Regions from separate parts of the Williamsia sp. Y712 genome, predicted to be linked through region 3. Evidence: riboswitches for the same ligand, from Rfam matches in the RefSeq annotation. Region 3 holds a riboswitch; each other region holds the start of a gene.
What was found. A riboswitch is a leader RNA that binds a small molecule or an ion and turns the genes downstream of it on or off. The one in region 3 is predicted to bind S-adenosylmethionine.
Positions count from the first base shown of each region.

Region 1 (9,963 bases), on a different contig from region 3:
CGCGGACCTGGGGTGGCTACTTCCTCCCCACGGTAGGCGCTGGACCTGGCCGGAACCAAAAACGTGGGTTTGATGGTCAGTCAAGTAAGGGTTGGCTGACCAAAAATCTTGTTAACCGTCTCACGGTGGTGGCAGGTCGGGCAAATACGAGCGATAAGCTCGCGGCCATGGCAGGAAGCGACTCCGCAGCCGACCGTAAGCGGTCGGGTGGGGGCAAAGAGACAGAACCAGAAGTTTTTGACGACGAGCGACGGACAATCTGGCCGTTCCTTGTGGCCGCCGCGATCATGGTCGTGGTCCTCGGTGCGATCGTCCTCATGCAGGTACTTCGCCCGGCGGAGGATCGGCTGACGGACCAGGCGAAAGTCACCCACACCGTCAACGACTACTACACGGCCCAGAACGCGATCAATTACACGAGCTACCGTGCCGTTTTCTGTACCGCCGAGCTCGAGTCCGCGGACTTCCCGACCCAGGAAGAGTTCACCACCGAGTACCGCGCCGCGCGTGATGCCGAAGGCAAGATCGAGGTCGGCAACATCTCGGAGACCGTCGTCAACGGCGATCGGGCCACGGCCAACGTGCACTGGTTCCGGGAACAGAAGAGCGAAACCACCATCACCCCTATTGTTCTGGTCAAAGAGGACGGCAACTGGAAGGTGTGCGCATGAGCTACGCAGGCGATCTGACCCCCCAGGAGGCATGGAAGATCCTCGACGAGGATCCGACGTCTGTGCTCGTGGACTGTCGGACTCAGGCCGAGTGGAGCTACGTGGGCGTACCGGATCTGTCCGGTATCTCCAAGAAGGCGATCCTCATCGAATGGGTCAGCTTTCCTGATGGTGCCCGCAACGCCGATTTCGTGGGGCAGCTGCGTGAAGCCGGTGTCCAGGACGACCAGCAGGTGGTGTTCCTCTGCCGGTCCGGGCAGCGTTCGATCGGTGCAGCCGAGGCCGCGACCGCCGACGGGGTGGCCAAGGCGTACAACATCCTCGACGGTTTCGAGGGTGCGACCGATCCGGACGGACATCGCGGTGCGGCCGGATGGAAGGCAACCGGCCTCCCGTGGCGACAATCGTGACCCCGGCGAGAAGATTCAAGACAACATATTGCGCACGATGGAGGACGAGTTGAACGCCAAGCTGCCCGAGGGACTTTCGCCCGAGACCCTCGCTGTGCGCGGAGGCCTCATGCGGTCCGGTTTCGACGAGACCTCCGAGGCCATGTACCTGACCTCGGGGTACGTCTATTCGTCCGCAGCTGCGGCCGAGCGGGCTTTCACCGGTGAAGACCAGCGATTCGTCTACTCCCGCTACGGCAACCCGACCGTGGCCATGTTCCAGGAGCGGCTCCGTCAGCTCGAGGGTGCCGAGGCGTGTTTCGCCACGGCCAGTGGCATGGCGGCGGTCTTTGTGGCGCTCGGTGCGCTGCTCAAGGCGGGGGACCGGCTGGTGGCGGCGCGCAGCCTGTTCGGTTCGTGCTTTGTCGTGTGCAACGAGATCCTTCCCCGCTGGGGCATCGAAACCGTCTTTGTCGACGGCGAAGACATCGAACAGTGGGAACAGGCACTGTCGAAGCCGACCGACGCGGTGTTCTTCGAGACCCCGTCGAACCCGATGCAGACCCTGGTCGACGTGGAGCGTGTCTGCGAACTCGCCCACGCCGCCGGTGCACAGGTTGTGCTGGACAACGTCTTTGCGACCCCACTCCTGCAGAGTGGCCTCGAGCTCGGTGCCGACGTGATCGTGTATTCGGGCACCAAACACATCGACGGCCAGGGCCGGGTGATGGGTGGGGCCGTGCTCGGGAGCAAGGAGTACATCGACGGTCCGGTGCAGACCCTGATGCGGCACACCGGTCCGGCGCTGAGCCCCTTCAACGCCTGGACGTTGCTCAAGGGACTCGAGACGATGCGGTTGCGGGTCGACCATTCGACTGCCGCGGCACTGCGAATCGCCGAATTCCTGGAAGCCGATCCGCGGGTGGCGCGGGTGAGATATCCGTTCCTGCAATCACATCCGCAGCATGATCTGGCGAAAAAGCAGATGTCGGGTGGTGGCACCGTGGTGACGTTCGAACTCGCCGACACGGGCGCGGCATCCGGAAAGGCGCGGGCGTTCGAGTTGCTCGACGGTCTGCAGATCGTCGACATCTCGAACAATCTCGGGGACTCGAAGTCGTTGATCACGCACCCGGCCACCACCACCCACCGCGCGATGGGACCCGAGGGCCGGGCCGCGATCGGGTTGTCCGATTCGCTGGTCAGGCTGTCGGTCGGATTAGAAGGTGTGGATGATTTGTTGAAGGATCTGGACAGGGCCCTGTAGGGGAGTCGCACGACTCCACCGAGGTCGTCATCGGAGAAGGAGGGTGGCATCTTTCACTCCCTGGCGGATTGGGTCATCTCGATCGTGCAGTCAACGCCGCCGTGGGCGGTGTACCTCGTGGTCTTCATCGTCATCTACTGCGAGGCGGCCGCGCTCCTGGGCCTGATCATGCCTGGTGAGACGATCCTGCTCGCCGGTGGCGTGGCTGCCGCCGTCGGCGAGACCAACATCGTGTGGCTGATAGTCGGTGCGTGCGTTGCGGCGGTACTCGGTGACTGGACGGGCTATTCCATCGGCCGCAGATCGGGCGGCCGCATCACCGAAACCCGCTTCGGTGGGTGGGTGGGGCAAGAACGCTGGCAAAAGGCCGAGGAACTCATCCGCCACGGCGGGGTCGCCACCGTGATCGGCGCGCGCTGGATTGGATATGTCCGCACGGTCACCCCGTTTGTGGCCGGGATGAGCAAGATGCCCACGCGCCAATACTTGCTCGCGAACGTGTTCGGCGGGGTCGTCTGGGTGACCGCGGTGTGCATCGTCGGATATGCGGTGGGCGAGACGGTCGGGGCGACGCTGATGTTCTATCTGGCAGTTGGTGCCGGAGCGCTCATGCTCACCTACTTCGGCTTTCGCTGGTGGCGACACCGGAGTAGGTCACAAAAGTCCTCTGCCAGCGCGGAATAACATTCACGCCGGGTTAAAGAGGTTCGACATTTGACACGGAAATCAAATGCGCTGCAATGTGGTTATCGGTGATGAGTGTCAGCGTCAAGCCCCGGCTTGCTGGCCGGCAACCCTCCATTCGCGGCGGGGTGCTCCGGGTGACAACCTGGCCGGTGTCTGTTCGGACGGCGGCAAGCGCGGACTCCGGCGGAGTCCTGATCCGAAGGGATGCGGGTGACAAGCTCCTCCACCAGTGATGTCAGGGAAGAAATCGCCCGGTTAGTGAAGGCACGCCCGACCGATCGAGTTCTGTTCGCGTCCGATCTCGCCGAGGCCGTCGCACTGGTCGCCGGTGTAGCACCCGGCGACGTCCTGACACTCGATCTGGACGCCGACCTCGCGGCCACCACCACCGACGGTGCTCACCGTGTGATGCCTGCGCAGGTCGATCTGAGGACCACCCTTGCCGCGGTGGATAGTGAACTCGAACGTCGGCCTGCCGCACTCCTGATCGTCCCCGCAATCGCCGAGGCCACCGGCGAAGTTCTGCCACTGCCCCCACTCGCCGCGATCGCGCATCGACGCGGCGCGCGACTGCTCATCGACGGTAGCGAGCTCGTCACCCGGCGGGCCGTCAACCTCACCAGCCATGGAATCGACTACCTGGTGTTGTCCGGCCGGTCCGTAGCGGGCCCGGCTGTGGTTGTCGGTCGCGGCGACTGGCTCGCCGACTGTGCCGACGCCATCAGTCCCGGTCATTCCCCGGCCAGCGCGTTCGCCGACCTCGGATACGAGTGGGTCGGTCGCCATGAGCAGGCATTGTCGCAGTGGCTCGACGCCGAGGTGGCTCGGATTCCAGGTATCCGCCGGCTCCAGTTGTGGCCCGATGCCCGGGACCGGGTGGGAATCGCCTCGCTGACCGTTGCGGGCCACCCCGACCCCATAGTCATCCGCTGGGGTGCCGGCACCAGCATCGATGAGCTTGCCCGGCAACTGAACTCAATCACCGAGAATGTTTTCGAGCAGGAGAAGTCATGACCGAAACCAGTCGCGCCGCCACCCCACGGACGCGTCCCGAACTGCTGGTTGCCATCGACGGTGACGACCACCCGATCGCCTGGAGCGGGCGCCGTCCGGCCGATGCGCGGAGTTCGGCGGTCCGTCGGATCCGCCAGCCGGACCTGCGGGGCGGCATCAAGGAGCGGGCTGCGTTGCGCGCCGGATGGCAGGACCTCGGCGAGGATCCCGCGGATCTGCTGGTGGCGTTGGAGATCGACGTGGTGATCGCCGAAGATGCGGCCACCGCTCGGGCCGAGCTCCTCCGGCTCGGGGAGTCGCGATTCGGCGACACCGTGCGCTATGTCGGCACCGCCAACGGACTCGTGACGCTGATTGTCGACGTCTACGCCGCCGAGGTCGCCGATGCGGTCATCCTGCGGCCCCTCGACCAGGGACGAACAGGAGATCGGCCCGGCTCGGCGCAACTCATCGCCGATCAGGTGCTGCCCGGACTGCTCGAGCGGGCTGCGGCAGCCTGATCCCGCCCACCACGCCTGCCGTCAGGCGTGGTGAGGGGAACGGTCGATCAGCTCTCGCCGTTTTCCCAGCGGTCGACGATCCGTGCGCGAGCATCCTCGGTCAGCGAGCCGTACAACCGCAGTCTTGCCATGCCGCCGTCGGGGAAGATGTCGAGGCGGGCCTCGGTCATCGGTCGATCGACGTCGATGAGGAACCGGTGACGGGTGTCGGGTTGCAGGGGCGATCGGCCCAAAACGTCGAACCACTCACCGTTTTCGCCGTCTCGGCCACGAATCGTCGCCGACCCCGGCGCATTTCCCAGGAAGTAGCTGGTGTCGAGTTCGGCGAGTCCGATCGTCGATTCACCGGCCAATTTGACCTGGACCCAGTCGTTTCCGTCGTCCCGTCGACGCGAGGTCTCCCAGCCTTCGCCCATCGTGCGGGCCCGGCCGGGCATCAGGAGATTGTTCGGGGAGCCATAGAACATGTTGGAACAGGCGGTGATCATGCCGCCGTTCTCGAGTGCGGCCAGGTCAAAGTGTCCGTAGGACAAGAACTTCGGATCCGGGACGCCGCGACCGTGCACGCGGAATCGCGCCACGCCACCGTCGGGATGGATGGTGAGCCGCACGTGGGTGAAGCGGTCCTTGGAGTCCACCCGGAACGGATTCTGGGTATCGCCGTTGACCTCCACGCGATCGACGATCGTCTGCCACTTCGTGTTTTCCAGCAGCTCCTGGGTGGTCGGAATACCTTCGACCGCAGCAGCTTCCACCGAAATGTACGGCGGGTAGTTGCCGACGAACCAGGACGTGTCGACCACGACGCCGTAGATGATGCCGGGTACGCCCAGGCGCACGATGGCCTGGTCAACGCCTGCTTCACGTCGTCGCCGGGTCTCCCAGCCGTCATAGACCTGACCCTTGTGTCCGAACGTCGCCGGTTGATATTCGGCGGCGGGCGTCTTGATGAGGTTCTCGGCCTCGGCGAAGAGGTCGTCATTGGTCCAGAGGACCGCGCCGCCGAGAGCGCGTAGAGCCAAGTCTGGCATCGAGGTGAAATGGGGGCGCGAGTTCGGCGGGGATGGAGTCACGACTCCCCAGGCTAGTGGCACGGTGGATCGGGTGCGACTCGTCGGCGGTGGGTTCTTGCGTAAGCTCCGCGGCGAGGGCCATACTCTCACGCAACAACTAGTTGCATGTCGAAACTCGTTGAACTTTGAGAAGGATCATGTCGGAGGAGACACCGTCGCGAGACGATCAGATTGCGGATCTCATGGAGGTCCTGGCGAGGCACCTGCGGGTTCGTGACCGTTTGGCGGCAACGCGATGGCGTACCGCGGACGACGCTGTCGAATCTGCGGCCTACCACTGTCTGTTTCGGCTGAATCGGGCGCCGGCACGCTCAGGTGAATTGGCCGAGGCACTGTTCAGTGACCCGTCGACCATCAGTCGTCACGTCGCCCAGCTGGTCAAACTCGGTTATGTGCGGCGCGAGGCCGATCCGCGTGACGGCCGGGCCACCATCCTGGTGGTCACCGAAACCGGTGCGCAGCGGGTCGCCGATTTCCGAACCCGGCGGGCCGAGGAACTCGAGACGATGCTGGCCGATTGGGATGACGGTGACGTGGAGACCCTCACCGAACTGCTCGGGAGATACGTCAGCTCTGCAGAACGCAGCCTCATCGAGGCCAACGAGTCGCCTGCGGACCGCGCCCGGTCCTGAGACCGCCCCACACAAACCGAAAGGGCCCGACATCGCTGATGCGAGTCGGGCCCTTCGGTGTTTGTGTGGACGATCAGCCGCGAGACGGCTCGTTCGCCTCGTGCGGCTGCGAGGCCAGGCGTTCAATCGCTTCCTGCGCGATCTTCTCGGCCTCGGCCTTGCCGGTCCAGCCGCCGGCCGTGACGTCTTTGCCCGGCTCGAGGTCCTTGTAGTGCTCGAAGAAGTGTGCGATCGCCTGGAGTTCGAAGTCGTCGACGTCGCCGATGTCCTGGATGTGGTCCCAGCGGACATCACCGGCAGGCACGGCCAGCAGCTTGTCGTCGCCACCGGCTTCATCGGTCATGCGGAACATGCCGATGATGCGGGCCCGGACGATCACGCCGGGGTAGACGGACTCGGGGAGCAACACCATGGCGTCCAGGGGATCGCCGTCCTCGCCGAGGGTGTTGTCGATGTATCCGTAGTCGGCGGGATAACCCATCGATGTGTACAGGTACCGGTCGAGATAGATCTTTCCCGACTCGTGGTCCACTTCGTACTTGTTGCGTTGTCCCTTGGGGATCTCAATCGTGACGTCGAAGTCCACGTTGTACTCCTCGTGTGTTCTGCCTACCCAAAGTGTTCTCCGGTAGCCGGTCAGCAAATCGACTCAACGATACTGTGGAGACCTGTGCCCGCCGCGCGCGGCAAGAACTTCGACCGGAGGTAATTCGTGCCAGGCAGTTCGCCGAGTCGCAAGGGGCTCCTGTGGACGCTTCTACCGGTGGTTGTGTTGATCGTCGTCGCGGCGATTGTGCTCGTCATCGCGTTGCGTGTGGACGAGAAGCACAACAGTCTGCCTGCGGGTGCCTCCGCGCAGCCGTCGCCGGTGTCGCTTGTCCCGCAGATCAGTCCGGTGGCCACCGATGCGCCACTACCCACGTCGGCCGGGATCGCTGCCGCCCTGACGGAGGTGTTGTCGAACCCGGGTCTGGGTGATCTGTCGGGTGAGGTCTCCGATGCGCTCACCGGGCAGACCCTCTGGTCGCAGACCCCCAACCGCCCCATGGTGCCGGCGTCGACGATCAAGATCCTCACCACGTCGGCCGCCCTGCTGGCGTTGCCGCACGATCAGCGGATCTCGACCACGGTGGTTGCCGGTGCCGACGGACAGGTGATCCTGGTGGGAGCGGGCGACCCGACGCTTTCCGCGCAGCCCGAAGGGCAACAGACGTTCTTCACCGATGCCCCGCGGATCGCCGCGCTCGCCGATCAGATCGAGAAGGCCGGTATCGATGTCACCTCGGTGGCGGTCGACACCGGTGCCTTCTCCGGTCCGACGATGGCGTCGAGTTGGGATCCGGTGGACATCGCCGACGGCAACATCACACCGATCGAATCGCTCATCGCCGATTCCGGACGAATCGATCCGCTGGAGATCGACTCGCCGCGGACCCCGACCCCGGCATTGGCCGCCGGGACGGCGCTGGCCGCGGCGCTCGGCGTCGAGAACCCCGTGGTCCAGGCGACCGCTCCGGCCGGCGGTGCCGTGATCGCCACCGTCACGTCGGCGCCCCTGGTGACCCGGCTCGGGGACATGATGCGTGCCAGCGACAACGTGCTCGCCGAGACCACGTCCATCGAGATCTCCAAGGCGATCGGTGGCAGGCCGACGCTGGCCGGAGGTATCGAGGCTGTTCGAAAAGTTCTGAGTGACAACGGTTTCAACATGGATGGCACGGTCTTCGGAGACGTCAGCGGCCTATCAGAGGACAACCGGATTTCGGCCGGGTTGCTCGACAAGGTGACCGGTGCCGGAGCCGGCACAGCCCAGCTGAAGCTGCGGCCGTTGCTGGACATGCTGCCGGTGGCCGGTGCGACCGGCACCCTGGCGGAGCGTTTTGTTCTCGAGAACGTCGACGGTGCCGGGTGGATCCGCGCAAAGACCGGAACATTGACGGTCGCCAGTGCGTTGGCCGGTGTGGTGCAGACGAAAGAAGGACGCGTGCTCAGTTTTGCTCTGATGTCCAATGGCACCGGGCCGTCCGAGGCCCGGCCCGCGCTCGACGCGGTCGCCGCGACCTTGCGTGATTGCGGTTGTCGATGAGTATCGATTGGCAGCTCGCCGCGTCGGTGGGCAAGAAGATCGCCCGGTCCGGTCCGCTGACCACGGCTTACACAGCCGATGCCGCCCGCAGCGAACTGGCGGCGTCGGCAGTGGCGTCCGAAGTGCCGGTTCGGGAGGTCACCGGGCTTGCCGACGGACTTCCGGTGCCCGCAGCGCGGGTGCTCGACCGCGGTGAATGGATCGAGGCGGCGGCGCTGTCGATGTCGGCGATGCTCGACCCCGGTGAACCCGACGAAAAGCCCGGGGTGACGGGACGAATCGCGGGTCTGCAGGCCGGTGGATTGCTGGCCCTGTTGTCGAGTGCCATCCTGGGTCAGTACGACCCATTCACCCCGGATCCGATCAGTGGACACGACGGCGTCCTGATGCTGGTGACGCCCAACATCATCGCGGTCGAACGTGGGTTGCGGGTGGTACCGGCGGACTTCCGGCTCTGGGTGTGCCTGCACGAGGTGACCCATCGGGTGCAGTTCTCGGCAAACCCCTGGTTGCGCGACTACATGCAGTCGAACGTCGAGGCGCTCACGTCCGAGGACACCGAGTCCGCCGGTGAGATGGTGTCGCGGATCAGCTCGGCGCTCCGCAGCGATCTCCCGAGGGAAAAAGGAATCGTCGGCGCGATGCAGCTCCTGCAGTCCCCGGAGCAGTACGAAGCGTTCAGCCGGATGATGATGCTCGGCACGCTCCTCGAAGGTCACGCCGACCATGTGATGGATGCGGTGGGCCCGGCCAAGGTGCCGACCGTCGACCGGATTCGCACCGCATTCGACAAGCGTCGGGCCAAGCCGCAGAACCCGGTGCAGCGATTGCTGCGCACGCTGATGGGCATGGACGCGAAGATCGCCCAGTACACGCGGGGCAAGGCGTTTGTGGACGAAGTGGTCGAGACGGTCGGCATGACCCGCTTCAATGCGATCTGGACGGGTCCGGAGACGATGCCCAGGCCCGCTGAGATCGAAACCCCTCGGGCGTGGATCGATCGCGTGTTGTGAACTCCGGGGCGATCTCCGAGATCACCAGGGCGGTCAAGGATTTCGCCTGCGAGTATCTGGCCGATCCGCAGGTGTGCGTCGGGTTGTCCGGAGGTCCTGATTCGACCGCGCTGACCGCTGCCGCCGTGCGGGCGGGCCTGGACGTGCGGGCCCTGGTCGTCGACCACCGTTTGCAGGCCGGTTCGGACGTGGTCGCCGGTAGGGCGGCGGCGATGGCAGAGGCGCTGGGTGCGCAACCGGTGATCGTCGGGGTCGATGTTGCCGGTGCCGGTGGACCGGAAGCGGCGGCCCGGCGGGCTCGGTATGCAGCATTCGAGGCGCATCGCGCCGATCGACCGGTCCTTCTCGGTCACACACTCGACGACCAGGCCGAAACCGTGCTGCTGGGGTTCGCGCGCGGGTCAGGCCCCCGGTCCGTGGCGGGGATGCGGCCGTGGGCGCCCCCGTTCGGGCGGCCGCTCCTCGGTGTACGACGCTCGGTGACGGTGGCCGCCTGCGCCGAACTCGATGTGACCCCGTACGAAGATCCGCACAACCGGGATCCGCGCTTCACCCGCGTCCGGTTGCGGCGTGAGGTGATGCCACTGCTCGACGAGGTCTTGCACAGTGGCGTCGCCGAAGCGTTGGCGCG
Region 1 covers NZ_JCAIUN010000001.1:1,419,679-1,429,641, forward strand. Annotated here, with positions in the region: gene AC1D75_RS06665 (Rv0361 family membrane protein) at 168-671, shown strand; gene AC1D75_RS06670 (rhodanese-like domain-containing protein) at 668-1,081, shown strand; gene AC1D75_RS06675 (O-succinylhomoserine sulfhydrylase) at 1,119-2,327, shown strand; gene AC1D75_RS06680 (DedA family protein) at 2,412-3,011, shown strand; SAM riboswitch class IV at 3,079-3,194, shown strand; gene AC1D75_RS06685 (aminotransferase class V-fold PLP-dependent enzyme) at 3,225-4,028, shown strand; gene AC1D75_RS06690 (hypothetical protein) at 4,025-4,528, shown strand; gene alc (allantoicase) at 4,576-5,601, opposite strand; gene AC1D75_RS06700 (MarR family winged helix-turn-helix transcriptional regulator) at 5,739-6,233, shown strand; gene AC1D75_RS06705 (inorganic diphosphatase) at 6,307-6,819, opposite strand; gene dacB (D-alanyl-D-alanine carboxypeptidase/D-alanyl-D-alanine endopeptidase) at 6,997-8,319, shown strand; gene AC1D75_RS06715 (zinc-dependent metalloprotease) at 8,316-9,332, shown strand; gene tilS (tRNA lysidine(34) synthetase TilS) at 9,311-9,963, shown strand, end outside.
Region 1: it holds a riboswitch for S-adenosylmethionine, as region 3 does, so the genes downstream of both, AC1D75_RS06685 (aminotransferase class V-fold PLP-dependent enzyme) here and AC1D75_RS24185 (bifunctional o-acetylhomoserine/o-acetylserine sulfhydrylase) in region 3, are expected to answer to the same signal.

Region 2 (9,963 bases), on a different contig from region 3:
TCCACGTCTGCGGATCGCTCAGATCGCCGACCCCGACAAACGGGGAGATCGTCGGGAGGTAGCGGCGAGCGCGGGTGGTGCCCTCGCTCAGGTGCAGATGGGCGCCGATCAGGCTCTCCCACATGGCATTATCGAGTACGCCGGTGTCCGGTGTGGTCTGAGCTGTCACCGGCTGAACCATTCCTTTGCGATGAGTTCGTACGAGCGCACCCGCGCCGCGTGGTCGTGTGTGATGGTAGTGATCGAGAGCTCGGCGGCGCCGGTGGCGTCCCGCAGGACCTCGAGTTTGTCGGCAACGGTGGACGGTGATCCGACAAATTGCGTCAGCACCCGGTCGCGGACCAGTTCGCGGTCGTCGTCGGTCCATTCCATCGCAGCTGCCTGCGCCGGACTCGGGAACGGGATCGCACCTTCGCCGCGCCGGATGCTGCGGACCCAAGGTGCGTATCCACTGGCCAGTTCGGCTGCTTCGTCGTCGGTTTCGGCGATCACCGCATCCACCGATACTGCAATATACGGTTCCGGGACATCCGCCGACGGTTGGAATGCTGCCAGGTAGGCGTCGACGGCGTCGATGACCGTACTCGGGCTGTGGTGGTAACTGGCAACAAAGCGCAGGCCCTTCGACCCTGCGACGGCGGCGCTGGATCCACCAGAGGCGCCGAGGATCCAGACCTGCACGTCAGCACCATCTCCCGGGGTGGCATGCGCGGGAAGACCTTGTGGGCTGACATATGTGTCGTCGAGAAGGGCGAGGACAGCAGAGATCTGCTCGTCATAGGTCGGGGCGTACGCGCCGGGTTGCTGGAGCAGATCGAGTAGGTGGGTGATGGACTTACTCGCAAACGCGCCGGCGATGTTGTAGATCTTCGGCAGGAGTAGACCATTGGGTGTGTACGTGTCTTCGGTGTGGGCGCCGCCGCCGCGAGCCGACAGATAATTCTTTGCCGCGACTTCGGTCACCGATTCCGATCCCGTTGTCGTTTCCGGGGCGGGGCGAGATATGGATCGTCCGATACCGAGGTCGAGGCGACCCGGGTACAGGGTGTTGATCAGACCGAACTCCTCGACCGTCGCCAGCGGCGTCCGATGGCCGAATTGCACTCCGGCCGAACCCAACCGGATGGTCGAGGTGGACCCTGCGATCAGTGCGATCTCGATAGCGGGCGACGAACCGATGACCCCCGGATTCGTGTGGTGTTCGGCAAACCAGTAGCGGGCGTATCCGAATTGTTCGGCGCGCTGGACCAGGTCGATGGCGTTGCGTATTGCGGTGGTGTTGTCCGACCCGCTGGAACGGGGCAGAAGGTCGAGAACCGACAGGGGGATGGGCGGGGCCATGGGAACTCCTAGTGAGCTGCTGCGGACGACGTGATCGGCGACTGCCATTCACCGGCTACGGCGTCCGAACCCCCGAACGACGCGAAATCGGTGGTGGCGCGAAATGCGTCCAATGAGTACAGGTCTCGGGCATAGCGCCACAGATTCGGGAAGTCGGCAAGACGCCGGGTACCGGCCCTGGCCGCCGCAGCATCGTGCCGAACAAGCGTCACCCAGAGCCGGACGTCGGCCAGAGTCACGTTGTCGCCCAAGAGGTATCGACTCCCCGCGAGGCGGCTGTCGAGTTCTGAATATGCCTGATACACAGTGGTCGCGGCTTCCTGCGCGGCCGAACCGGTTCCGGTCGCCACGTGTGCGGTGCTGTTGACCGTAGCTCGCAACCAGGCTTCCAACTCGTCGATCTGCGGGCGCAGGTCCTCTGGGTAGAGGTCGAACTCGCCGGTGACCTGACGGCGATACTGCGTCGCGAGATCGGCGTCGAGCGTGTCGAACGTGTTGCTCACCACCTGCTTCGTCTCGCGATCCCACAGGGTGGGGACCGACACGTGGCCATCGAAGCCAGGTTCGGTGGCGTCGTAGGCATCGCGTAACAGGGTGAAGCCGTTCACCGGGTCGGGGCCGTGGGTTTCGCGGAATGCCCACCCGCGGGCATCGCGGGCACCGTCGACGTAGCTGACACTGATCGCATCGGTGAGGCGGGCCAGCTCGATGACCAGCGTGACCCGCTGAGCCCACGGGCAGAACCAGCCGGAATAGACGTGATAGCGATCAGAGACAGCCGGGTACGGCGTGGATCCGTCGCCGCTGATACGTCCGGCGAATCGATACACCGGTCGGGTGTCGTCCGGTTCGCGAGTGATCGTGTACTCGCCGTAAGTCTCGGTATCGGCTGGGCTGGCGAAGTTCGACATGGCTAGACAACCTTTTCTGCGGAGTGGGAACGGAATGAGAACAACTCGGGGGCATCTTTGTCGGCGGTGAGGTCGGCGAGGAGGCGGCCGATGGCGGGCACGAACTTGAAGCCGTGTCCGGAGAATCCGGCGGCGACCGCAACCGGACCGCGGCGGTCGATGACGAAGTTGGAGTCGGGCGTGGTCGCGTACGTGCAGCTGATCGGGGTCAGTTCGTCGGCATCGACGCCGGGCACCCAATGACGGACGTACTCCTGCAGGGCCTTGAGCTGCCGTGGTTCCGCCGTGAAATCGCGGTGGTCGGGGTCGACGACGGGTCCGGTTCCATGGAAGCCGACCTTGATGCCTTCGGCACCCGAAGACAAGCCGTACACACCACCGAATTCGGGCGCGTTCGGTCCGTCCGGGTCATGCAAGATCCCGAAGCTGGGCCATTCGGCGTCCTGGTCACGCGGTACGAAGTGTGCGGGTTGCTCTTGGGTGACGGTGATCTGTGGCAGCGCTGCGATGCCCGACAACAGCTTCGTCGCCCAGGCGCCTGCCGCCACCACCACACGTCGGGCCACGTACTCCTGGTCATCGGTGCGCACGGTGACCGAGTTCTCGTCTGTGACGTCGATCGAGATCACCTGCGATTCGTGTCGAACCTCTGCACCGAGAGCTGCTGCGCCGCGTTGTAGTGCGCTGACAGCGTTGTCTGCATGTAGTCGCCCGCTGTTGGGGTAGTACAACGCGCGGCCGTCGAATCTGATTCCGGGCCAGCGCTGCGAGGCCTCGTCGGGCTCGAGCCAATGATGGACGAGTCCGAGGTCGGCGAGGGTATCTGCGATCTGGGACAGGTACGGAGTCCATCCCTGATCGACGCCGCCGGTGACGGTGAGCAGTTGCGTCCCGGACTCGGCTTCGAGGTCGGCCCAGAGTCCTTCCGCTTCCCTCGCGAGCGCGACGTAGGTGCGCTCGGCGTAGGAGGTGCGGAAGATGCGGGAGGCGCCATGTGAGGCGCCGTTGGTGTGGCCGGGGGTGAATCGTTCGAGCAGCACGGTCTCGACACCCCGGCGCGCCAGTTGCCAGGCGGCGGCCGAACCTATCGCGCCACCACCGACAACCACGGTGTCGACCTTGACGGAACTCATATCGTGACCTCGATTCTGTTGTGTTCGGTGAGCCCCTCGATTGTTGGTATCGACGCCAACAGGGGCCCTGGTGTCCTCGCTTCGAGGATTGGTGAAAAACACTTCCGCAGTGCCGGTTTCGACGACCTGAAACATCTGAAACTGCTGCACATGCAATGGGCCCGGCAGATGCTCAGGATTCGACCGCGTGGTGCGTTGAACAAGGTCATCAAGCTCCCGGGAATCTCTTCGGGCTCGCTTGCGTGAAACCCGCGCTTGTCCCATGCCGGTGAAGGCTGGGACCGTGTCTTTCATCCAGGGCACCCCGCCGCGGTGGAGGGTTGCCGACCAGCAAGCTGGAACTTGGCGCTGATACTCGTTGACACAGGGCAGTTGTTGTCCACCAGGCGAATCCGGGCACCGTATGTGCGTGTCCGGGCCAGGGGATTTCAACTGTTGGACAGAACCATACGCACGCTGCTGCCCAAATCCGATGGATGCGCGGAGTTTCGATCGCCGAGAAGTTAAAGCACATGGGTATGGACGACGCCGAAGAAGTCTGTTAGCGTCGTCGTCGGTCACGAGTACCAGCGCATAGCCCCGGCTTGCTGGTCAGCAACCCTCCATCGCGGCGGGGTGCTCCGGGTGAAGACCTGGCCTGTTCGAACCCGAACAGGCAAGCGCGGACCTCCCACCGTCCGAGTTCCGAACTGCTCCATCGGCAGGTTCGAAACTTGGTGCGTGCGGGATCCCTGACACCGGAAGCTGGTGTGAGATATGAGCACTGCAACACTGAACCGAAACCTGAATGCTCTTGCAGCGATAGAGGGTTCGGACACCCAGGCCCCACTGAGGGATGGCTCGACCACGCGGTACGTCAACTTCGACTACGCGGCGAGTGCGCCGGCATTGTGCAGCGTGGTCGATGCGATAACGCGACTACTACCGACCTACTCGAGTGTGCACCGGGGCGCGGGCTACGCATCGCAGGTGACGACGCGGGCGTACGAGACCGCCCGAGCGCAGGTCGCTGACTTTGTCGGTGCCGGCGAGCAGCACTGCCTGATCTTCACGCGGAACACCACCGATTCGCTGAACCTCCTGGCTCGCTGCGTGCCGGGAAAAGTCGTCGTCCTCGATCTGGAACATCATTCAAATCTGTTGCCGTGGAGTGATGTTCACGTCGTCCGTGCTGCGAATACGCTGGCCGCGACGATCGTCCGTGTGGAGACCGCACTCAAAGAGACCGGTGCGGTGTTGCTGGCGGTCACCGGTGCGTCGAACGTCACCGGTGAGATCTTGCCGGTCAGTGAACTGGCAGATCTTGCGCACCGCAACGGTGCTCGGATCGCTGTCGACGGCGCGCAGTTGGTTCCGCACCGCAGGGTGGACATCACTGCCTGCGGCATCGACTACCTGGCATTCTCGGGACACAAGACCTACGCGCCCTTCGGGGCCGGAGTGCTTGTTGGACTGAGGGATTGGCTTGATGCCGCCGACCCGTATCTCGCCGGTGGTGGTGCGGTGCTCAACGTCACCGAGCAGGACGTGAAGTGGGCGCCCGCGCCCGCCCGTCATGAAGGTGGTTCGCCCAACGTCTTGGGTGCGGCTGCGCTCGCGGCGGCCTGCGTCGAAATCGAATCCCTTGGGGAGGCCGTTGTTTCCCATGAAACATCACTGACCGACCGGTTGCGCGATGGTCTGGCCGAGATCCCGGGCGTGCATGCCCTGAAGATCTTCACCGACAGCACCGATGCCGTTGGTGTGGTCAGCTTTGTCGTCGACGGGCATCGGGCCGCCGAGGTGGCAGCCCATCTGTCGGCCGAACACGGCATCGGGGTGCGCGACGGACGATTCTGCGCCCATCCGCTTCTGGACCGTCTGGGCCACGGCTCAGGGGCTGTGCGCGCCAGCCTCGGCCTCGGTTCGAGCTCCGAGGACGTCGACCTGCTCCTCGCCGCCCTCCGCACGCTCTAAACCCCGGGGTGGGGGACGCTCAGTGCCATGAGCGCGGTGTCGTCTTCGAGGCCGGCACCGAAACCGTCGAGCAACTCTCGCAAGTCCTCGATGATCTGGCCTGCGGACGTCGGGGTGTGTGCCGCCGCGAACTCGAGCAGCGCACCGTTGTCGTCGTACCGCTCGGGACCCGGCCCGATCCGCGCCTCGGTGAGCCCGTCGGTGTAGAGCACGAGGGTGTCGCCGGCGTCGAGGTGAATCCGGGTAGAGACAAATCTGGGAGCGCGCAGGATGCCGACGAGTTGGCCGCCCTCGGTACTCACGTACTGCGCTCGGCCTGCGGCGGTGAGCAACAGCGCGGGCGGATGGCCCCCGCTCGCGAGGTGTACGTCGAATCCGTTGTCGGCGCGGGTGAGGACGCCGAAGATCACTGTGCAGAAACGAGGTTCGTCGCCGTGATAGTTCGAATGCAGCACGGCATCGAGGTTGTGCAACACCGCAATCGGATCGTCGTCGTACACCGCTGCAGCGCGCAGCGTGTAACGGGTCAGCGACGTCACCGCCGCTGCGGTGGCCCCTTTTCCGCACACGTCGCCGAGGAAGAACCCCCACTTGTGCTCTGACAGGGCGAACAGGTCGTAGAAGTCGCCGCCGACATCGTTGATCGATGCAGCGTTGTAGTGGGCTGCTGCCTCCATGCCGTCGGGAGGTCGCAACGACGGTGGAAGCAGTGAGCGCTGAAGGGTCGAGGCGAGCAGTTGTACGCGCGCACGTTCTTCTTCGGCATGGCGCCGTGCGGCGAGCAACTGTTTCTCGTACGCGCGTCGATCACGTGCGTCCTGCACGGTGATGCGGATGAGCACGGCGGTGCCATCGGTACCGATCTTGACGTTCGCGGTGACGAATACGGGCAGTCGTCGGCCGTCGGCCGCGACGAGGTCGACGGTGATTCCGCTCAGCACCCCTACCAGCTGCAGTAGCGGTGCGAAGTGGGTTTCGTAGTGTATGCGCCCGCCTGCGGTGAGCAGATCGCTGAAAGGCCTGTCCAGCAATGACGTTCGGTCGTATCCGAGCCACACCGCCAGAGTGGTGTTGACCTTTGCGATGCGCCCGTCCGGCCACGTCGACAGATACCCGCACGGTGCGTTCTCGTACAGGTCTTCCAGACTCTCATCGAGTACGTCCGGTGACCTGATATCGCCGTGGTCCTTGCTCATCGACGGCCACCCACGAAGGCCACGATGGCCTCTGTGGTGGGCACGGGGTCGCTGAGCTGGGGGCAGTGTCCGCTCGCGTCGAGGGTGACGAGTTCGCTGCCCCCGATCTGGCTGTGCACATATGCGCCCACGTGGCGGGGTGCCAGTGAGTCTCGCGCACACTCGATCACGAGGGTTGGCACGGTGACACGCGCGAGATCGGTGCGGTTGTCGGACAGGAAGGTGGCGCGGGCGAACACCAGCGCCTTCTCGGGGTCGGTTCGACAGAAGGATTCGGTCAACTCGTCGCCGAGCGCCGGTCGCTCCGGGTTACCCGCGATGTTCGGCGCCATCGACGCCGACCAACCGAGGTAGTTGCTCTCGAGAGACTCGAGCAGTTCGTCGATGTCACCACGCGTGAAGCCACCCCGATATCCATCGGATTCGTCGTCGACATAGCGCGGCGACGGGGTCAGCAATACCAGCTTGGCGAACCGGTCGGGTTCTTTGGCCACGGCGACGGCGCCGATCATCGAGGCGACCGAGTGACCAACGAACACCACGTCGTGCAGATCGAGTTCGACGACGATGTCGAGCACATCCTGCGCATAGGTCTCGAGGTTCGAATACCGCTCGGCGTCCCACGCGGCCGGATCGGAGGCGCCTGCGCCGACGTGATCGAACAGCACCACCCGATGGTCGTCGACCAACCGCTTGGTCACCCGATGCCAGAGGTTCTGGTCGCATCCGAATCCGTGGGCCAACATGATCGTCGGCCCGTCTTCGCGCCCGAGGATCTTGACGTTGTTCTTCGCGCGCACATTCACGTGCTTCATCTTCGCACCTGATGTGTGTTCCTGCGGGCGGGCCGTGCCGAAGCATGTTCGGGCCGGTCAGTAGGGTTCGTCGCAGTCAGTGGGCGGGCGGCGTCCATCCGTGGGCTGCGGTCAATGTCGCGCGGCCGAGGCTGTGAATGTGGAGCGCCTCGTGCAGCTGAACAGATCCGGCGAGGACGCCGAGTGGCAGCCGGCCGATGTCCACCGCATGGACGGTGAATGTGAACCGTCCCGGCAGGCCGGGCGGGGCCGGCGACGGACCGACATACCGTACGATCCCGAAATCGTTACGCAATTGCTTTGCCAGACTGGGTAATCGCTCGCCGGTTCCATTGCCGGCGTCGACCACCAGTGCGGTCACCCCACCACTGACATCGGCGACCGCCCAATGGCACCGGCCGCGCGAGTCGGTGGCTGTCACCGCGTAGGAGAGCGTTCCGATCGGTGCGCCCGACCACTGCAACGACGGTGACACATCGAGCCCGCCGCCGCCGAGTAGTCCACTGCGTTGTGCGGTCCGCAACCGTCCGCCGTCGGTGACCTCGGGCGAGCGCAACACCAGGCGTGGCCGGGCTCGCATCGTCGGCGACGGTGCGACAAAGTCGGTGGTCATGGTGCGGTGTTCAGTAGATGTTCGACGGTCGGACCATGCCTTCGGCGAGGTCACCGAATCCGGGAGCGATGATGGCGCCGGGATTCTGGATCACCTCCTCGACGACCAGGGTCTCGGTGGTAAGGAGCAGCGCCGCGATCGAGGCGGCACTCTGCAACGCCGAGCGGGTCACCTTCAGCGGGTCGATGATCCCGGCGGTGAACATGTCGCCGTAGGTGTCGGTGACCGCGTTGAACCCGTGCCCTTCCGGAAGGTCGGCGACCCGTTGCACGGCCTCGTCACCGTCGTAACCGGCGTTGATCGAGATCCAGCGCAGCGGTTCTTCCACTGCGCGACGGACGATCTCACGGCCCTCGGCGGCGTCGCCGGTGAGTTCGAGGAGATCGAGCGTCGCCTGTGCCTGGATCAGCGCGGTGCCGCCGCCTGCGACGATGCCTTCCTCCATTGCGGCCCGGGTTGCCGACAGGGAGTCCTCGACGCGGTGCTGCTTCTCTTTGAGTTCGACGCCGGTGGCTGCGCCGACGTGGATCATCGCCACCCGGCCGGACAGCCTGGCGATGCGCAGTTGCAGGTTGTCCTGGTCGTGCTCGTTCTCGGTTCGCGCCAGCTCTTGTTCGAGTTGATGGATGCGGGCCCGGACTTCCGCCACGTCACCACCGCCGTCGACCATGGTTGTCGACAACTCGGTGACGGTGACCTTCTTTGCCCGGCCGAGGTGTTCGAGACGTACGTCGGCGAGGGAGAGGCCGGAGTCGGCGCTGACGACCCGGCCACCCAAAATTGCTGCGAAGTCCTCCAATTCGGCAACGCGCCGATGACCGAAGCCGGGAGCCCGCACCACCACCGAACGGAACGTGTCATGCATGTTGTTGGTGATGAGCATCGACAGCGCGGGGCCGTCCATGTTCTCGCAGAGGATCAACAGCGGCCGCTTGCTGCGCTGCACCTGCTCGAGCACCGGCATCAGGGTCTGCACCGTGGTGATCTTCTGATTGGTGAGCAACACGTAGGCGTCGTCGAGCTGTGACTCCATCCGGTCTTTGTCGGTGACGAAGTAGGGGGAGATGTAACCGTGGTCGAACTCGACACCGTCCACAAACGACAGCCCCAGTCCGAACTGCGGCCATTCCTCGACGCTGACCACACCGCCCACACCCACGTGGGTCATGGCCGTGGCGATCACGTCGCCGATGTCGGGGTCGTTGTTGGCCGAGAGCATCGCCACATGCCGGAGCTGTTCTTCGCCGGTCACCTCACGGGAACGTTGTTGCAGCAGAGCGACAACCGCGTCCACCGCCTTTTCGATACCGCGCTTGAGTTGCATCGGGTTTGCGCCGTTGTCGACGGCCCGGAGACCTTCGCGCACCATCGCCTGGGCGAGAACCGTTGCGGTGGTGGTGCCGTCGCCTGCCACCCCGTTGGTCTTGGTGGCAACCTCTTTGACCAGCTGTGCTCCCATGTTGGCGTACGGGTCGCGGAGCTGGATCTCCTTGGCGATGGTGACACCGTCATTGGTGATGGTCGGTGGACCGGTGAGTTTTTCGAGTACCGCGTTGCGGCCCTTGGGTCCGAGGGTCACCTTGACCGCATCGGCAAGCGCATTGACCCCCATCTCCAACCGAGCCCGAGCGTCCGAACCGAAGCGCAGATCCTTTGCCATTGTGCACGCACCTTCATGTGTAGACGAATTGAAAAGCTATGTGGTGTAGGAGATCTAAGGAATGAGGATGGCCCGCCCCCGGACGTTCCCGGCGTCGAGATCGGACAGCGCGGTGGCGAAGTCGGCCAGCGGATAGGTGCTGGTGTGCAGCGACACCTTGCCCTGCGCCGCAAGGACCATCAATTCGACCAGGTCGTTGTAGGAGCCGACCAGGTTTCCGATGAAATTGATCTCGGTGGAGATGATGTCGATCGTCGGAATCGACAGGGTGCCGCCGTATCCGATCACGTAGTAGTTGCCTGCCCGGCGCAACATCCCGACACCGTCTTCGATGGCGC
Region 2 covers NZ_JCAIUN010000003.1:161,078-171,040, forward strand. Annotated here, with positions in the region: partial or broken gene AC1D75_RS20010 (GNAT family N-acetyltransferase) at 1-181, opposite strand, end outside; gene AC1D75_RS20015 (LLM class flavin-dependent oxidoreductase) at 166-1,341, opposite strand; gene AC1D75_RS20020 (glutathione S-transferase C-terminal domain-containing protein) at 1,350-2,252, opposite strand; gene solA (N-methyl-L-tryptophan oxidase) at 2,255-3,385, opposite strand; SAM riboswitch class IV at 3,632-3,749, opposite strand; SAM riboswitch class IV at 3,941-4,053, shown strand; gene AC1D75_RS20030 (aminotransferase class V-fold PLP-dependent enzyme) at 4,142-5,341, shown strand; gene AC1D75_RS20035 (PP2C family protein-serine/threonine phosphatase) at 5,338-6,537, opposite strand; gene AC1D75_RS20040 (alpha/beta fold hydrolase) at 6,534-7,343, opposite strand; gene AC1D75_RS20045 (YbhB/YbcL family Raf kinase inhibitor-like protein) at 7,429-7,965, opposite strand; gene groL (chaperonin GroEL) at 7,976-9,625, opposite strand; gene AC1D75_RS20055 (NAD(P)-dependent alcohol dehydrogenase) at 9,680-9,963, opposite strand, start outside.
Region 2: it holds a riboswitch for S-adenosylmethionine, as region 3 does, so the genes downstream of both, AC1D75_RS20030 (aminotransferase class V-fold PLP-dependent enzyme) here and AC1D75_RS24185 (bifunctional o-acetylhomoserine/o-acetylserine sulfhydrylase) in region 3, are expected to answer to the same signal.

Region 3 (9,963 bases):
CGGCGGCGCCGCTTGCCATGTTCGGTGCATTGCTCGCGGGAGCGTTGATGACCGTGTACGCGGTCGGATCGTCGCTCGCAGGCAACCCGTCGACACCGAACAAGGTCCCGGAGCCCCCGGCGTCGCCGTCCGTGATCGCTGAAGCGCCGCCGCAGACAACGACCACGACCACGACCACAACCACGACGACCAACGCGCAGGTGACCTCCACGCCGACGCAGATTCCGACGCGGACCACGTGGGATATGGCACCGCCGGTTGCCGGCGGAAACCCCGAACTCGGCTGGGCGACAACCGAATTGCCGCCACCAACGTCGTCGTCGGATCCGCCGACGAGGACCCTGAGCCCGTCGTTGATCCCGTTCCCGCTGCCGAGCCTCACCTGGCCACCCAAGGTGGGCCCGTCGTCTCCGTCGACTCCACCGCCACCGCCACCGGAATCAACCACGCCTGAACCGACTCCGGAGATCGAACCCGCTCAGCCGCAGGAGGGGGAGGGCGCGGCGCCGTCACAGCCGGCGCTCGTGGCCCCCTCGGGTTCATCGCCGTCTGATGCACCGCAGTCCGGAGATCCGGCGTCGGGTACTGTGCCTACTTCGCAGCCCGCAACCTGACGATGTTCCGGTGCCGCCGCACCTGACCGACTGCCACGTGGGCCGAGCCGGTCAGGTGGAGGTATCAGCCACGCGCGAGGACGAGAGTCTTCTTGAGAAGGTCTGAGATCGCGTCGAATTCGGTCAGGAATCCGTCGTGACCGTTGGCGGAATGCACCACGTGCAATCCATCGACGCAGCCGGGCATGAGTTCGGCCAACTCGATCTGCTGACGCAGAGGATAGAGCCTGTCGGAATCGATGCCACCGACCACCACGGGTACATGGCAGCTCCGCAGGGCGGCTTCGACGCCACCGCGTCCGCGTCCGACGTCGTGGTTGTTGAGCACCTCGGACAGCACCACGTAGCTACCCGGATCAAACCGGCGGACAAGCTTGTCGGCCTGGTGTTCGAGGTAGCTCTGCACCGCGTAACGGCCGCCGTGTAACGGATCTTCTTGTCCCTGAGGGAGATTGGCGAACCTCTGGTCGAGTTCGGGTTCGCTGCGGTAGTACATGTGCGCGATGCGGCGGGCAATGCCAAGACCTGACGTGGGTGTTCGACCACTACCGTGATAGTCGCCGTTCTGCCAGTTGGCATCGGCCTTGATTGCCGCGATCTGTGTTGTCTGCGTACCGATTTGGTCAGCTGATGCGCGAGCGCCGACGGCCAGGATCAAGCCGCTCCGCACTCGCTGCGGGTAGCCGATGACCCATTCCAGAGCGCGGGCGCCACCCATCGAGCCGCCGATGACGGCTGCGACGGAATCGATCTGCAGTGCGTCGAGCAGTGCGACCTCGGCGCGGACCTGATCGAGAACGGTGATGGTGGGGAAACGTGAACCCCACACCTGACCTTCGGAATCCAGTGATGCCGGGCCGGTGGAACCGCCGCATCCGCCGAGGACATTTGCCGAGATGACACACCACTCGTCGGTGTCGACCGCGGCGCCCGGACCGATCAGCCCATCCCACCAACCGGGGGTGGGCTGATCGGGACCGACGGGTCCGGTTGCGTGGGAGTCGCCGGTCAGGGCATGCAGTGCCAGAACAACGTTGTCGCGGGTGGGCGAGAGTGTGCCCCAGCGCTGAAACGCCAGGGTCACATTCTCGATCTGTCCGCCGTTGTCCAGCGAAATCGGGCCGACCGACACACTGGTCAGCTGCCCATCAGGCAGGAATTCCCAGTCCGGATGAGTTCGTGGTGGCGTGTGCGGGTCGATACTCACCTCACTTGGCCGCAGCGAAGCCTGCATCGAGGTCGGCGATGATGTCGACGATGTTCTCGATGCCGACAGCCAACCGGACCAGTCCGGGGGTCACGCCTGCGGCCAGCTGCTCTTCGGCGATCAGCTGGGAGTGGGTGGTCGAGGCGGGATGGATGACCAGCGAGCGCACATCACCGATGTTGGCGACATGGCTGTGCAGGACCAGTGCGTCGACGAACCTCTTGCCTGCGTCCACGCCGCCGGCGATCTCGAAGCCGATGATCGCGCCCTGGCCACGCGGGGCCAATTCCTGGCCTCGCTTGTACCAGCGTGAGGATTCGAGTCCGGCGTATGCCACTGACTCCACCTGCGGGTGCTCCTCCAGGTACTTGGCCACTTTCTGGGCGTTCGACACGTGGCGCTCGATCCGCAGGCTGAGGGTTTCCAGGCCCTGGGCGATGAGGAAGGCGTTGAACGGCGAGATGGCGGCACCGGTATCGCGCAACCACTGCACGCGGGCCTTGAGGGCGTAGGCCGGAGCACCGAGGTCGGCGAAGATCGCACCGTGGTAGCTCGGGTCCGGGGTGGTGAATCCGGGGAACAGGTCCACACCGTCACGCTGGCCGCGCCAGTCGAAGGTGCCACCGTCGACGATCACGCCGCCGATCGCGGTGCCATGTCCACCAAGGTATTTCGTGGCCGAATGCACCACGATGTCGGCGCCGTGCTCCAGCGGGTTGATCAGGTACGGGGTGGCGACGGTGTTGTCGACGATCAGTGGCAGGCCGGCCTCGTGGGCAACGGCGGAGATGCCGGGGAGGTCGAGGATCTCGTTGTTCGGGTTCGAGATGGTCTCACCGAACAGGGCGCGGGTGTTGGGCTGGATGGCCGCGCGCCAGCTGTCGAGGTCTTCCGGGTCATCAACGAAACTGACCTGGATACCGAGCTTGGGAAGCGTGTAGTGGAAGAGGTTGTACGTGCCGCCGTAGAGGCGGGGGCTCGACACCACATGACCGCCGTTTTCGACGATGTTCAGGATCGAATAGGTCTCGGCGGCCTGACCCGACGCGACGAGCAGAGCCGCCACGCCACCTTCGAGGGCTGCGATGCGCTGCTCGACGGCGTCCTGGGTGGGGTTCATGATGCGGGTGTAGATGTTGCCGGGCTCGGCCAGACCGAAGAGGTTGGCGGCGTGCTCGGTGTCGCGGAACGTGTACGACGTTGTCTGGTAGATCGGCAGGGCACGGGCGGAGGTTGCCGAATCCGGGCTCTGGCCAACATGGACCTGCTTGGTTTCAAAGCTCCAGTTGTCGGCCGGATTGACGTCGGTGTCAGACATGTAGGACTTCTCTTTCTTGGTCGTTAGACATCCAATTAGAGGGTCCGACCTTTCGGACCCCGCGCTTGCCGCGGCGAACCGCAACCTGGTCGTCACCCGGAGCACCCCACCGCGGTTGGAGGGTTGCCGGTCAGCTAGCCGGGGCTTGTCGCTGACACTCAGGACCTGGCCAAAAGGATATAACACGCGCTTCCTGTGCAAAAAAGCGTTCAGCGCAGGGAGATTCTGTGATTCGCCATCGTGTAGTCCGCTCTGTACTACGTTCACGCGATTGGTCATTGTCAATACCTGTCGTAACTTCAGTGCATCGCCTTGAATTGCCTGAGGCAGTTAGCAATTCGAAACAACTGGGGCTGCTGTGGGTGTTCAGACGAGGCGTGGTCGTGTTGTTTCGAAACGGACCAATCGGCGCGCGGTGGCGCTTGCCTCCGGTGCTGCGGCGGCGGCGCTGCCGGTGCTCGGTTTCCTCGGGAGCGCTCCGGGGCTCGCCGCCGAGTCAGCGCCGTATGACTGCGGTGACGGCGGAGTGTTCGTGGTGGCCGGCACCGATGATCCGAACCACCTGCACACCCGGGGCCTGGAGACCAGGTACACCGACCAGGGCTACGTGATCAACCGGGTCGACTACCCGGCGACCTTCTGGCCACTCGGTGCGCAGAGTTACGACGCGAATATCGAGACCGGAAAGGCCGCGCTCGCCCGGGACGTGGCGACCTATCAGGCCAACTGCCAGGACAAACCGGTTGTCATCGTCGGTTATTCACAGGGGGCCCGCATCTCCGGTGACGTACTGACCGACATCGCGGCGGGCAAGGCCGGTGGCGTGACCTCGGTCGGAGTGTCGGGTGAGCTCTATTCCGACCCACGGCGACGGGGCACGAACTCCGGTGCCGGAGCCGAGGTCAACCTCATCAATGCGTATCCGGGGGCGATACTCGACGGTTCGCGCGACGGCGACTTCGGCGACATTGCGGTGTACTCGGTCTGTATCGACGGCGACGCGATCTGTGACCTACCCGATCTGCGGCGAGATCCCATCGGGGCGCTGGATGCGCTGGTGGGCTTCTTCGTCAAACACCAGAACTACGGCCCGATCATGGCGGCCGGGCCAGGCGCATCCGTCGGTACCGACGGCGTCACTGTCATCAAAGAGTCCGACGGTGCCGATGTGGTCTTCATCGCCGCCGATCCATCACTGACCATCGTGCTGGCACAGGTCGGGTTACCCAACCTGCTGCGCCCGGTGATCCTCGATTTTCCCTATGCCGAACTGGCGGTCATCCAGCCGATATCACGCGCGATCATGGGATTGCTGCCTGCGCTGCCGCAGCTCGGGCACGGCGCATATCTGACCGATCTGTACGCGATCCGGGACGCGCTGTCCGGTGATCCGACTGCATGGGCCGCGATCTTCGGGAGCGCGGTCAGCATCATCCGGTATCCGGAGAACTTCGTTCGGGACTGGATCGCGGTGATCGACGCCGTCCTCGACCACCGCGACCCGGACCTCGGGTTCATCGCGGCACCGACGGTGCGAGCCATGGCGGTTGCGGCATTCGGTGCGACCACCGAGGGAGGGGCGGGCCTGGACGATCGCACCACGGATATCGCCGATTCCGGCGATTCCGGCGAGGTGCTCGCCGCGCCGACCGTCGATCACGTGCAGACGCCTGTCGCCGCCGTTTCGGTGCCGGGCAGGCACCGGGCGCCGGAAGGCACCCCGTCGGCCGTGCGACCTGCTGATGTGTTCGCCGACGCCCCGGTGTGGAGCGGTCCGGCAACCTCGCAGCCGGACCTGGGTGTCGATGACGGCGGCCACGACGCCGCCGATTCCGCGGCAGATCAGGAGCCGGCTGTTTCGGCGCAACCGGTGTCCCAAGAGCCTGCCGCGTCCGATACAACGCTCGTTGACCTGTCCGCGGATCTCGCTTCCGCCCCGTGAGCCGGTCTCTGCGCCGACCCCCATGACCCGCCGGTGATGGGTATGCTGGCAAGCAGTACGCCCGTTATATTTGCATGTGCTCGGTGAGCGAGATACCTGCCCGCCGGACTAGGTTGAACATGTTTGGGTGCAGGCGCGCGCCGGCGCACGAGGCGGCGCCCGAAGCAGGGCCCACATCGTCGAGGAGGACGCGTAGCCATATGGGCAAGATCAAGGTCGAAGGAACGGTCGTAGAACTGGACGGCGACGAGATGACCCGCATCATCTGGCAGTTCATCAAAGAGAAGCTGATCCACCCCTACCTCGATCTGAACCTGGAGTATTACGACCTCGGCATCGAGGAACGTGACCGTACCGACGACCAGGTCACCATCGATTCGGCGTACGCCATCCTCGAACACGGTGTCGGCGTCAAGTGCGCCACCATCACCCCCGACGAAGCCCGGGTCGAAGAGTTCGGCCTGAAGAAGATGTGGCGCTCACCCAACGGCACCATTCGAAACATACTGGGCGGCACGATCTTCCGTGCTCCGATCATCATCTCCAACGTCCCGCGACTGGTACCGGGGTGGACCAAGCCGGTCATCGTCGGTCGCCACGCGTTCGGTGACCAGTACCGCGCGACCGATTTCAAGGTTGCCACCGCGGGCAAGGTCACCATCACGTTCACCCCGGACGACGGCTCCGCGCCGATCGAGCACGAGATCGTTCAGATGCCCGAAGAGGGTGGCGTCGTGATGGGAATGTACAACTTCAACAAGTCCATCGAAGACTTCGCGCGGGCATCGCTGAACTACGGTCTGCAGCGCAACTACCCGGTGTACCTGTCGACCAAGAACACCATCCTCAAGGCCTATGACGGAGCGTTCAAAGACATCTTCCAGCATGTCTTCGACACCGAGTTCAAGGCTGAATTCGACGCTGCCGGAATCCATTACGAGCACCGACTCATCGACGACATGGTGGCCTCCAGCCTCAAGTGGGAGGGTGGATATGTCTGGGCCTGCAAGAACTACGACGGCGATGTGCAGTCGGACACCGTGGCCCAGGGATACGGTTCGTTGGGCCTGATGACCTCTGTCCTGATGACACCGGATGGCAGCGTCTGCGAGGCGGAGGCCGCGCACGGCACCGTCACCCGGCACTTCCGTCAGCACCAGCAGGGCAAGCCGACCTCGACCAACCCGATCGCGTCGATCTTCGCGTGGACCCGCGGTCTCGATCATCGTGGCAAGCTCGACAACACCCCTGAGGTGCGTGAGTTCGCCCAGAAACTCGAGGACGTTGTCATCGAGACGGTCGAGAGCGGCAAGATGACCAAGGATCTCGCGCTCTTGGTCGGCGGCGACCAGGCGTACCAGACCACCGAGGAATTCCTTGGGGCACTTGATGAGAACCTCGAGGCGGCCATCAAGGCCGGCTGACCGGCCGAAAATCGCATCGGAATCCGCGGCGGACGTCGTTGGCGGATTGTCGTCCTGTGGGTCAATTCACGTCCGATCCCGGAATGACTCGTGACCTCTGCCGGTTGACACCGTAGCTACGCCGGTTGAAGAACCGCCAGCAGTATCGCCGTTGCCCCCGATCACCCCCGATCACCCCCGATCGTCTTCGAGAGGTTCGAACATGTCCGCAGTCAGCACCGTCGCCCCCGAATCCTCGGGGGTGGTGCGGAACAGTAGACGGACCGCCATTCTGGCGTTGTCGCTCGGCGCGTTCGGCATCGGTACCACCGAGTTCGTCGCGATGGGGCTGCTGCCGGACATCGCCGATTCACTGGGAACCAGTGAACCGACGGCCGCGCACGTGATCTCCGCCTACGCGCTCGGTGTTGTGGTGGGCGCTCCTACAATTGCGGCACTGACCGCGCGAATGTCACGACGCACCTTGCTGATTGCGCTGATGGTCGCCTTCACCGTCGGCAATGTCGCCACCGTGTTCGCCCAGAACTACGGCATGTTGATGCTCGCCCGCTTCGTCGCCGGACTGCCCCACGGCGCCTACTTCGGTGTTGCAGCCCTCGTGGCCGCCCATCTGGCGGGTCGTGAGTCCCGGGCAAAGGCAGTGGGCCAGGTGATGATCGGACTGAGCGTTGCCAACGTTGTCGGAGTGCCTGCGGCGACATGGCTCGGTGGCGCGCTCGGCTGGCGGGCCGCGTTTGTGGTGGTGGCCGTGATCGGCTTGTTGACGATCGGGGCTCTGTTCAGATTCCTGCCGGCACTGTCGGACATGAAGATCACCAATCCGATGACCGAACTCGGCGCTCTGAAACGGCCGCAGGTGTGGTTCGCGCTCCTCATCGGCATCGTCGGATTCGGCGGGATGTTCGCGTTCTACACCTACATCAGCACCACGCTGACCAGTGTGTCGGGCGTCTCCGAATCCCTCGTCCCGTTTGCCCTGATGCTCTTCGGTCTGGGCATGGTGGCAGGCAACATCCTCGGTGGTGTGCTTGCCGATCGTGGTGTGGTCAAGGCGATACTCATCAGTCTGGTCTCCATCGTGATCGCACTGACCGGGTTTGCCCTGCTGGCCAGTAATCCGTGGGCCGCGCTGATCCTGACCTTCTTCATCGGATTGACCGGCGTTGCGCTGACCCCGGCGCTGCAGATCCGGCTGATGGATGTCGCCGAGGACGCGCAGACCCTGGCCGCGGCGTTGAACCACTCGGCACTGAACATCGCCAATGCTGGTGGTGCGTGGATGGGCGGGCTGGTGATCGCGGCCGGATACGGATACCGGGCACCGTCGGTGCTCGGTGCCGGGCTGGCCATCGCCGGCCTCGCGGTCCTCGGGCTGGCGGTGCTGTACGCCCGCAAATTCGCTGTCACAGGACGCACGTAGGCTCGCCCGACGTGACCACAATCGTGACGACGATCAACGTAAACGGCATTCGCGCCGCTGTGAAGCACCGCTCGGAGCGCAATCTGGGGCTGATCCCGTGGCTGCGTGAAACCACCACCGACCATGTCCTGCTCCAGGAGACCAGGGCCACCGAGGAGCAGGTCGTCGAGGCGCTGGCCCCGGCGCTGGACGACGGTTGGTTCCTGAGCCTGCACGAGTCGTCGGTGAAGGGCCATTCAGGGGTGGCGATCCTCTCCCGCACCAAGCCGGACAAGGTTCGCAAAGGTTTCGGCAGCGAGGAGTTCGACGACACCGGGCGCTATATCGAAGCAGATTTCGGAACGCTGACCGTGGCCAGTCTGTATCTACCCAAGGGCGCCGGTGACGGTCCCAAGCGCGAGGCGAAGTTCCGTTTTCTCGACGAGTTCGGAGCGCACCTGGGCGCACTCGGCCGCAAGCGCCGGGGTGTGGTGGTCGGCGGCGACTGGAACATCGCACCCACCGCCCTGGATCTGAAGAACGCCAAGGGCAACGTGAAGAACCCCGGCTTCCTGCCGGAAGAACGCGCGTGGGTGGCCGGGGTACTGGAGACCGGATGGCGTGACGTCGCCCGTGATCTCGCCGGTGAGGTCGCCGGGCCGTACTCGTGGTGGAGCTGGCGCGGCAAGGCATTCGACAACGACTCGGGCTGGCGGATCGACTATCAGCTGGCCAACAAGACGATGGCCGCCACGGCGACGAAGTCCTGGGTCGATCGCGCCGGGGCCTACGATCTGCGGTGGTCAGACCATGCGCCGGTCACCGTGGAGTACGCCTGAGAGGCGTGCCGCCCGGAGCGTGCGGGTGCGGTGTGTGAAATGCGGTGGCGCCCGGATGAGAGAATTCGTCCGTGAGTGAATCGGTAACCGAAACCAAGCCCGCCCGGCGCAAGAGAGTCCTGTCGGGTATCCAGCCCACCAGTGACTCCTTCCATCTCGGGAACTACCTGGGTGCGGTGCAGCAGTGGGTGAGGTTGCAGGACGAGTTCGAGCAGGCGTTCTACTTCATCCCGGACATGCATGCCATCACCACCGCGCACGACCCCAAGGCGTTGCGCGATCGCTCGCGGCGCAGCGTTGCCCAGCTGCTGGCCCTCGGTGTCGATCCGGCACGCTCGACCATCTACCTGCAGTCGCATGTGCCGCAGATCGCTCAATTGACGTGGGTGCTCTCGTGCCTCACCGGTTTCGGCGAAGCCGGCCGGATGACACAGTTCAAGGACAAGTCGGCCAAACAGGGCACCGATCACGCGAGCGTCGGGTTGTTCACCTACCCGATCCTGATGGCCGCCGACATCCTCACGTTCCAAGTCGATCAGGTGCCGGTGGGCGAGGACCAGCGTCAGCACCTGGAACTGACCCGAAATCTCGCTCAGCGCTTCAACTCTCGGTTCGGCAAGACGTTCATCGTTCCGGAGGCGTACATCGTCACCGAGACCGCGAAGATCTATGACCTGCAGAACCCGTCGGCGAAGATGAGCAAGTCGGCCGAGTCCGATTCCGGTCTGATCAATCTGCTCGACGACCCGAAACGGTCGGCGAAGAAACTTCGTTCGGCGGTCACCGATAACGGCCGGGAGATCATCTTCGACCGTGAGGAGAAGCCGGGTGTGAGCAACTTGCTGACGATCCTGTCGGCGCTGAGCGGTAAGTCGGTGGACGACCTCGTCGCCGGATACGACGGCCAGGGTTACGGCCAGCTCAAGGTCGACACGGCCGAGGCGTTGACCGAGTTCGTGATTCCGTTGCGGGCCCGTTTCGATGAACTGCTGGCAGATCCGGCTCAGCTCGATCAGATTCTGGCCGCGGGTGCGCAGACGGCTCGTGAAGTGGCTTCGCGAACGTTGGCAACCGTCTATGACAAGGTGGGATTTGTAGCGCCAGTGCCGCTCGACTGACACACCGAACGGGGAACGACATGCCACAGGCTCGCGCCGGTACAAAGCTCAAGCCACGGGCATCCGATCACGGCCAGGACGCACACAAACCGGGTGTGATCA
Region 3 covers NZ_JCAIUN010000004.1:209,188-219,150, reverse strand. Annotated here, with positions in the region: gene AC1D75_RS24195 (Hsp70 family protein) at 1-614, shown strand, start outside; gene metX (homoserine O-acetyltransferase MetX) at 679-1,848, opposite strand; gene AC1D75_RS24185 (bifunctional o-acetylhomoserine/o-acetylserine sulfhydrylase) at 1,823-3,139, opposite strand; SAM riboswitch class IV at 3,196-3,305, opposite strand; gene AC1D75_RS24180 (cutinase family protein) at 3,555-5,081, shown strand; gene AC1D75_RS24175 (NADP-dependent isocitrate dehydrogenase) at 5,282-6,505, shown strand; gene AC1D75_RS24170 (MFS transporter) at 6,708-7,925, shown strand; gene AC1D75_RS24165 (exodeoxyribonuclease III) at 7,937-8,743, shown strand; gene trpS (tryptophan--tRNA ligase) at 8,815-9,861, shown strand; gene yhjD (inner membrane protein YhjD) at 9,882-9,963, shown strand, end outside.